Actinospica robiniae DSM 44927: one gene and its partner. The protein of the gene in region 2 binds, or shares a complex with, the protein of the main gene of each other region. Links are inferred from orthologs where the notes say so. Each region holds a gene or a part of one and is shown on either strand. Other genes may lie near its edges. The genes, in order: dnaB and dnaG.

What was found.
Region 1: the proteins of dnaG (region 2) and dnaB are in contact, whole or in part, in a crystal structure (PDB 2R6A), measured with the Geobacillus stearothermophilus proteins. The link is inferred for Actinospica robiniae DSM 44927 from one-to-one orthologs. Residues at the interface, in WP_049624496.1 of Geobacillus stearothermophilus: Lys456, Leu457, Leu458, Pro459, Ala460, Asn463, Ala464, Leu467, Leu535, Leu536, Ile537, Ala538, Gln544, Glu545, Asp548, Tyr549, His552; in WP_033016901.1 of Geobacillus stearothermophilus: Ser13, Glu15, Ala16, Gln18, Glu91, Leu92, Asp94, Ala95, Val96, Pro97, Thr98, Ala99, Ala100, Asn101, Tyr104, Tyr105, Ile108.

What each region holds. Positions count from the first base shown.
Region 1 is NZ_KI632511.1:5,906,661-5,909,767, forward strand. What follows is about bases 1-2,830. They hold dnaB (replicative DNA helicase), read left to right. Parts: upstream 1-607; coding sequence 608-2,053; downstream 2,054-2,830. Other genes in these bases: rplI (50S ribosomal protein L9), read left to right, coding at 1-277; ACTRO_RS51090 (cyclic-phosphate processing receiver domain-containing protein), read left to right, coding at 2,065-2,403; ACTRO_RS25115 (ABC transporter ATP-binding protein), read right to left, coding at 2,416-2,830. Also shown: more of ACTRO_RS25115, read right to left, coding at 2,831-3,107. UniProt on the Escherichia coli protein: The main replicative DNA helicase, it participates in initiation and elongation during chromosome replication. Travels ahead of the DNA replisome, separating dsDNA into templates for DNA synthesis.
Region 2 is NZ_KI632511.1:4,561,412-4,564,696, reverse strand. Bases 259-3,193 are described here. They hold dnaG (DNA primase), read left to right. Parts: upstream 259-744; coding sequence 745-2,643; downstream 2,644-3,193. Other genes in these bases: ACTRO_RS19315 (RNA polymerase sigma factor), read left to right, coding at 2,953-3,193; ACTRO_RS19325 (deoxyguanosinetriphosphate triphosphohydrolase), read left to right, coding at 259-658. Outside these bases: more of ACTRO_RS19325, read left to right, coding at 1-258; more of ACTRO_RS19315, read left to right, coding at 3,194-3,285. UniProt on the Escherichia coli protein: RNA polymerase that catalyzes the synthesis of short RNA molecules used as primers for DNA polymerase during DNA replication.

The DNA of each region.
Region 1 (3,107 bases), 1.3 Mb from region 2 along the record:
CGAGGTGCGCGACCTGGGCCACGCCCAGGAGCTGAAGTCGGAGCTCGAGCGGCTCAACGTGCGCCTGGCCACCCGGGCCGGCGAGTCCGGCCGGCTGTTCGGCTCGGTCACCGTGGCGGACATCGCCGACGCGGTGACGAAGTCCGGCGGCCCGGCGGTGGACAAGCGCAAGATCGAGATCACCTCGCCGATCAAGACGGTCGGCGCGCACAAGGTCTCGGTCCGGCTGCACCCGGAGGTCTCCGCGACCGTCGGAGTGACCATCGTCGCCGCCTGACGGCGGACCTGACGCGACGTCACGTCGGTTCCGGGCGCCGTCTTCTCCCGAACGGGGGAATGCGGCGCCCGGAATTTTTTGTGCACAGGCTGTGGGCATCGCCCCCGCGGCGTTGCCCAGGCCACAGGCCGCACCTGTGGCCGCCCGCGTACGTCCGGATCGGCCGTCCACCGCGCCGCCCACAGGCGCGACCCGGTTTCTCCACAAGAAGCATCAACTTATCCCCAGGTTATCCACAAGCCATGTGGATGACTGACTCGCTCTGGGGCCGCATCGGCCCTACCGTGGTTCTTCCGCACCCGCACCCGTACCCGAGAAGGAGGTCCCGCCGTGCCCGGTTACGACGGGACCGAGGTGTACGGTCCGCCGGAGCCGCCGACCGCCTTCGATCCCGGCCCCGGGCCCGGATACCACGACCCCGGCCCCCGGGCCGGCGGTCCGTCGGCCTTCGAACGCACGCCGCCGCAGGACGTCGCGGCCGAGCAGGGCGTGCTCGGCGGCATGCTGCTGTCCAAGGACGCCATCGCCGACGTCATCGACGTGGTCAAGGGCCGGGACTTCTACCAGCCCAAGCACGAGCAGATCTTCGACGCGATCCTCGACCTCTACGGCCGTGGCGAGCCCGCCGACGCCGTCACCGTCGCGAACGAGCTGACCAAGCGCAACGAGCTGGCCCGGGTCGGCGGCCCCGCCTATCTCCATACTCTGATGGAGTCGGTGCCCACCGCGGCCAACGCCGGCTACTACGCCGAGATCGTGCACGAGCGGGCCATCCTGCGCCGGCTGGTCGAGGCCGGCACCCGGATCACGCAGATGGGCTACGCCACCGACGGCTCGGACATCGACGAGATCGTCAACCGGGCCCAGTCCGAGATCTACAGCGTCACCGAGCAGCGGGCCGGCGAGGACTACGCCCCGCTGGCCGACATCATGGAAGGCGCGCTGGACGAGATCGAGTCCATCGCCAACCGCTCCGGCCAGATGACCGGCGTCCCCACCGGCTTCACCGATCTCGACAGCCTCACCCAGGGCCTGCACCCCGGCCAGATGGTCATCGTCGCGGCCCGCCCGGCCATGGGAAAGTCCACCATCGGCCTGGACTTCGCCCGCTCCTGCTCCATCAAGAACGGCCTGACCTCGGCCATCTTCTCGCTGGAGATGGGCCGCAACGAGATCACCATGCGCCTGCTCTCGGCCGAGGCCCGGGTCGCCCTGCACCACATGCGCTCCGGCACCATGACCGACGACGACTGGGCCCGCCTCGCCCGCCGCATGGGCGAGGTCTCCGCCGCCCCCCTGTTCATCGACGACTCGCCGAACATGTCGATGATGGAGATCCGGGCCAAGTGCCGCCGGCTCAAGCAGCGCCACGACCTGCGCCTCGTCATCGTCGACTACCTGCAGCTGATGAGCGGGGCCAGCGGTTCGCGCCGCCCGGAGAACCGCCAGCAGGAGGTCTCCGAGATGTCCCGTAACCTCAAGCTGCTGGCCAAGGAGCTCGAGGTCCCGATCGTCGCGATCGCCCAGCTCAACCGAGGTCCCGAGCAGCGCACCGACAAGAAGCCGATGATGTCCGACCTGCGTGAGTCCGGCTCCCTCGAGCAGGACGCCGACGTCGTCATCCTGCTGCACCGCGAGGACGCCTACGAGCGCGAATCCCCCCGCGCCGGCGAAGCAGACCTCATCATCGCCAAGCACCGTAACGGTCCGACCGCCACCATCACCGTCGCGTTCCAGGGCCACTACTCGCGCTTCGTGGACATGCAGCAGAGTTAGCGGCTGCCCGGGTGACTGAGGATCCAGCTGCGCGGACGCCCGTCATCCTCGGCATAGACGATCTCCGACCGCTCCCCAGAGCCACCCGGATCGCCCGCACCAGCCGCGACGGCATCCAACTCCTGCAGGAGCACCGCGACCAGCTCATCGACGAACTCTGGCTCGATCACGATCTCGGTGGTGACGACACCATCATGCCCGTGGTGACTCTTCTGGAAGAAGCCGCCTTCAGCGGACGACCGTTCCAGATCGGGACGGTATTCGTGCATAGCGCCAATCCGATCGGCGCGGAAACCGTCGTCCGGTTGCTCGCACGCTGGAACTACCACGTCCGACGGGCGACGGCGTAGACAGCCCTGGGATCACCCGTCGGCGGGGCGGCGGGTCCGGGGGATGACGAGCGGAGTGCCGCTCTCGGGGTCCTCGATGATGCGGGCAGGCAGGTCGAAGGCCTGCTCGACGAGCTGAGCGGTGAGGATCTCGGCGGGCGGGCCGGCTGCGAGGATGGCGCCGTCACGCATGGCGATCAGGTGGGTGGCGTAGCGGGCGGCCTGGTTCAGGTCGTGCAGGACAGCGACGACGGTGCGGCCTTCGCGGTGCAGGCGGGCGCAGAGTTCGAGGACGTCGATCTGGTGGGCCAGGTCGAGGTAGGTGGTCGGCTCGTCCAGCAGCAGCAGTTCGGTGTCCTGGGCCAGGGCCATGGCGATCCAGGCGCGTTGGCGCTGGCCGCCGGAGAGCTCGGCCATCGGGCGCTCGGCGAACTCGCGGATGCCGGTCTGTTCGAGGCATTGCTCGATGACGCGGCGGTTCTCGGCCGACTCCCGCCGCAGCGGGCCCTGGTGCGGATATCGGCCGCGGGCGACGAGTTCGCCGACGGTGATGCCGTCCGGCGTGATCGGCGCCTGCGGCAGCAGGCCGATCGTGCGGGCGACGTGGCGGCTGTGCAGGTCGTGGATGGGCGAGCCGTCCAGGGTGATCTCGCCCGCGCTCGGCTTGAGGATGCGGGCCATCGCGCGCAGGACGGTCGATTTGCCGCAGCCGTTCGGGCCGATCA
Region 2 (3,285 bases):
CTTCGAAGCGCAGATCATGGACTGGTCCGACGACGTCGCGTACTCCGTGCACGACCTCGAGGACGCCGTCTACTCGGGCAAACTCGACCTGAAGCTGCTGACCGTCCCGGAAGAGCGCGAGGCCCTGTTCGCCCGGACCCTCGGATACGCCCCGGACGCCGCCGCGCGCGAACTCGCCGAGGCCCTCGACCGCCTGCAGGCGCTGGAATGGTGGCCCACCGGCTTCGACGGTTCCTTCGCCGCGCAAGCCCGGCTCAAGCGCACCTCGAGCGAGCTGATCGGCCGCTTCTGCCGCCCGGTCGTGAGCGCCACCCGCGCCGAGCACGGACCCGGGCCGCACCGACGATACGGCGCCCGACTCGTCGTGCCGCGCGAGGTCCGGCTCGAATGCGAGCTGCTCAAGGCCGTCGCGGCCCGCTACGTCATGGAGACCGACCGCGCGCTCGCCCTGCGCCGCACCCAGAGCGATCTGATCATGGACCTCGTGGCCCGGCTCGGCGACCGCCCCGACCAGCTCGACCGGCCCTTCGCCGCCCTGCACGCCGACGCGCCGGACGACGCGGCCCGGCTGCGCGTGGTGATCGACCAGGTGGCCGGCTTCACCGACGCCTCGGCCTACGCCTGCTACCGGACGCTGCTGGTCGCCGTCGGGAAGTGACCGCCGGGTGACCGCCGGGGCGTCGTACTTGTCCGCATCCTCACCGCATCGTCACCTTGTCGGAGCCCCCCAGTAGACTCGGCGGCATGGCTGGTCGGATCAGAGACGAGGACGTGCGCGCGGTGCGCGACGCGTCTCCGATCGCTGACGTCATCGGGGAGTACCTGCAGCTGCGCACGGCCGGCGGCGGGAATCTCAAGGGCCTGTGCCCCTTCCACGACGAACGCTCCCCGTCGTTCAACGTGACCCCCGCGCGCGGCATGTACTACTGCTTCGGCTGCGGCGAGGGCGGCGACGTGATCACCTTCATCACGAAGGTGGAGGGCCTGAGCTTCAACGAGGCGGTCGAGCGCCTCGCCAAACGCGCCCGGATCGAGCTGCGCTTCGTCGAGGGGGGCTATTACAACAAACGGGTCGAGGGCGGCAGCGAGCGGGCCCGGCTGCTCGAGGCCAACCAGGCCGCCGCGCAGTACTACCGCGAGCAGCTCGGCTCCCCGGGCGCCCGGGTGGGCCGGGAGCTGCTGGCCGGCCGCGGCTTCGACCAGGGCGCGGCCGAGCGCTTCCGGCTCGGGTACGCGCCGGAGGGCTGGGACCACCTCGTCCGGCACCTGCACGGGCGCGGCTTCAGCGACAAGGAGCTGATGTCGGCCGGGCTCGCCTCGCAGGGCCAGCGCGGCCTGATCGACCGCTTCCGGCACCGGCTGATCTGGCCCATCGCGGACGTGGGCGGCGAGATCATCGGCTTCGGCGGCCGCCGGCTGAGCGAGGACAAGGAATCGCCCAAGTACCTCAACACCCCGGAGACCCCGCTCTATAAGAAGTCCTCCGTGCTCTACGGGCTCGATCTGGCCCGGCGCGAGATCGCCACCACCCAGCGCGCCGTGGTGGTGGAGGGCTACACCGACGTGATGGCCTGCCACCTGGCCGGGGAGGGCACCGCGATCGCGACCTGCGGCACCTCCTTCGGCGAGGAGCACATCAAGATATTGCGAAGGCTGACGGGGGATCGGAACCAGTTCCTCGGCGCTAAGATCGTCTTCACCTTCGACGGCGACTCGGCCGGCCAGAAGGCGGCCCTGCGCGCCTTCGCCGAGGACCAGCGCTGGGTCACCCAGACCTACGTCGCGGTCCAGCCGGACGGCCTGGACCCGTGCGACCTGCGGATGGCCCGCGGCGACGCGGCCGTGCGCGACCTGGTCGGCTCGGGCGTGCTGCTGTTCGAGTTCGTCATCCGGGCCCGGCTCGCCGAACACGACCTGGACACCCCCGAAGGCCAGGTCAGAGCCCTGCGAGCGGCCGCCCCCGTGGTGGCCGGCATCCGCGACGACGCGCTGCGCCAAGGCTACGGCCGGCAGCTGTCCGGCTGGCTCGGGCTCGAGGAGTCCTTGGTGCGGGCCGAGATCCGCCGCGCCGCCCCGCGCCGGGAGCAGGCCGCCGCCGGCGGCGCCCGGGCCCCCCAGCCGGCCCCCGCGCCCCGCATCCCGCAGGAGGCGGTCCCGGTCGCCGAACAGGTCCGGCAGCGCGAGGCGCTCAAAGTCGCGCTCCAGCACCCCAAGGCCGCCGCCGCGGCCGGCTTCGACGAGCTCGAACTCGAGGAGTTCACCGTCACCCGGTACGCCGCGATCGCCCGCGCCGTCGCCGCGGCCGGCGGCTGCGCCGGCCCGGTCGGCGAGGACGCCTTCCGCGCCGCCGTGCTCGAGCACGCCGCCGACGACCTGGAACGCCGCCTGATCAACGAACTCACGGTCGAACGCCTGCAGGCCAAGCTCAACCCGAAGCAGCCCACCGCGGTCGAGCCGCACTACGTCGCGACCGTGATCTCGGGCGTGCGCAAGGACTCCACCCTGCGCAAGATCAAGCAGATGAAGGCCGATCTGATGCGGCTGGCCGCCAACGGCGAGACCGACTCGGTCTCCGCGCTCTCCGCGAAACTCCAGACGTACCAGGCGTATGCGGACCAACTTAAGACCCGTTACGGCGTCTGAGCCGGTCAGACGCCACTTGCGCGACCCGCACCCCGTCGGGCACGAGCGTCCCTCGGGCCCCATCCGTGTCCCGGATGCCCCGAATCCCCCATCCCATACCGATAAATAGCGCAAAGTTCCGGCCTCCGGGAGGCGCAAACCCGCGCGCGTCGGGGTAGGGGAGTATCGCAAGGAACCCACAACGCCGTAGGTCTCCCTTGATCTCGGCGCGTAGCCATTGATCGCCAGTGGAAGAGCGTGCGGCGCCCGGCACGGACGCCTCGCCCGTGCACGGACCCCCCACTGGCCGGTGAAGCGGACGGAGTTCGGATGGACGGCGCGCTCGCCCGAGTGTTGACGGATCCTGATACCACCTCGACCCCGGGCTCCGCGCCGCCGAGGCGCGGCGAGCGCAGACTGCGCCTCGTCGATCCCCCGACCGAGCAGCCGGGACTCACCCCTCCGGACCGGGAGTCCCCGATGCACGACGAAGCCCAGCCGGCCGCCGCGGCGGGCACGGCGACGGACGAGCACGAGCTCGGTCTCGGCCGCGGTGAACTGCTCGCCGAGGTGGTCCAGCTCCCGCTCGCCCGCACCGAGGCGCAGACCCGCAACCTGCGCGAGCCGGACCCGGCCGAGATGGAGCAGGAGGAGCAGGAGGCC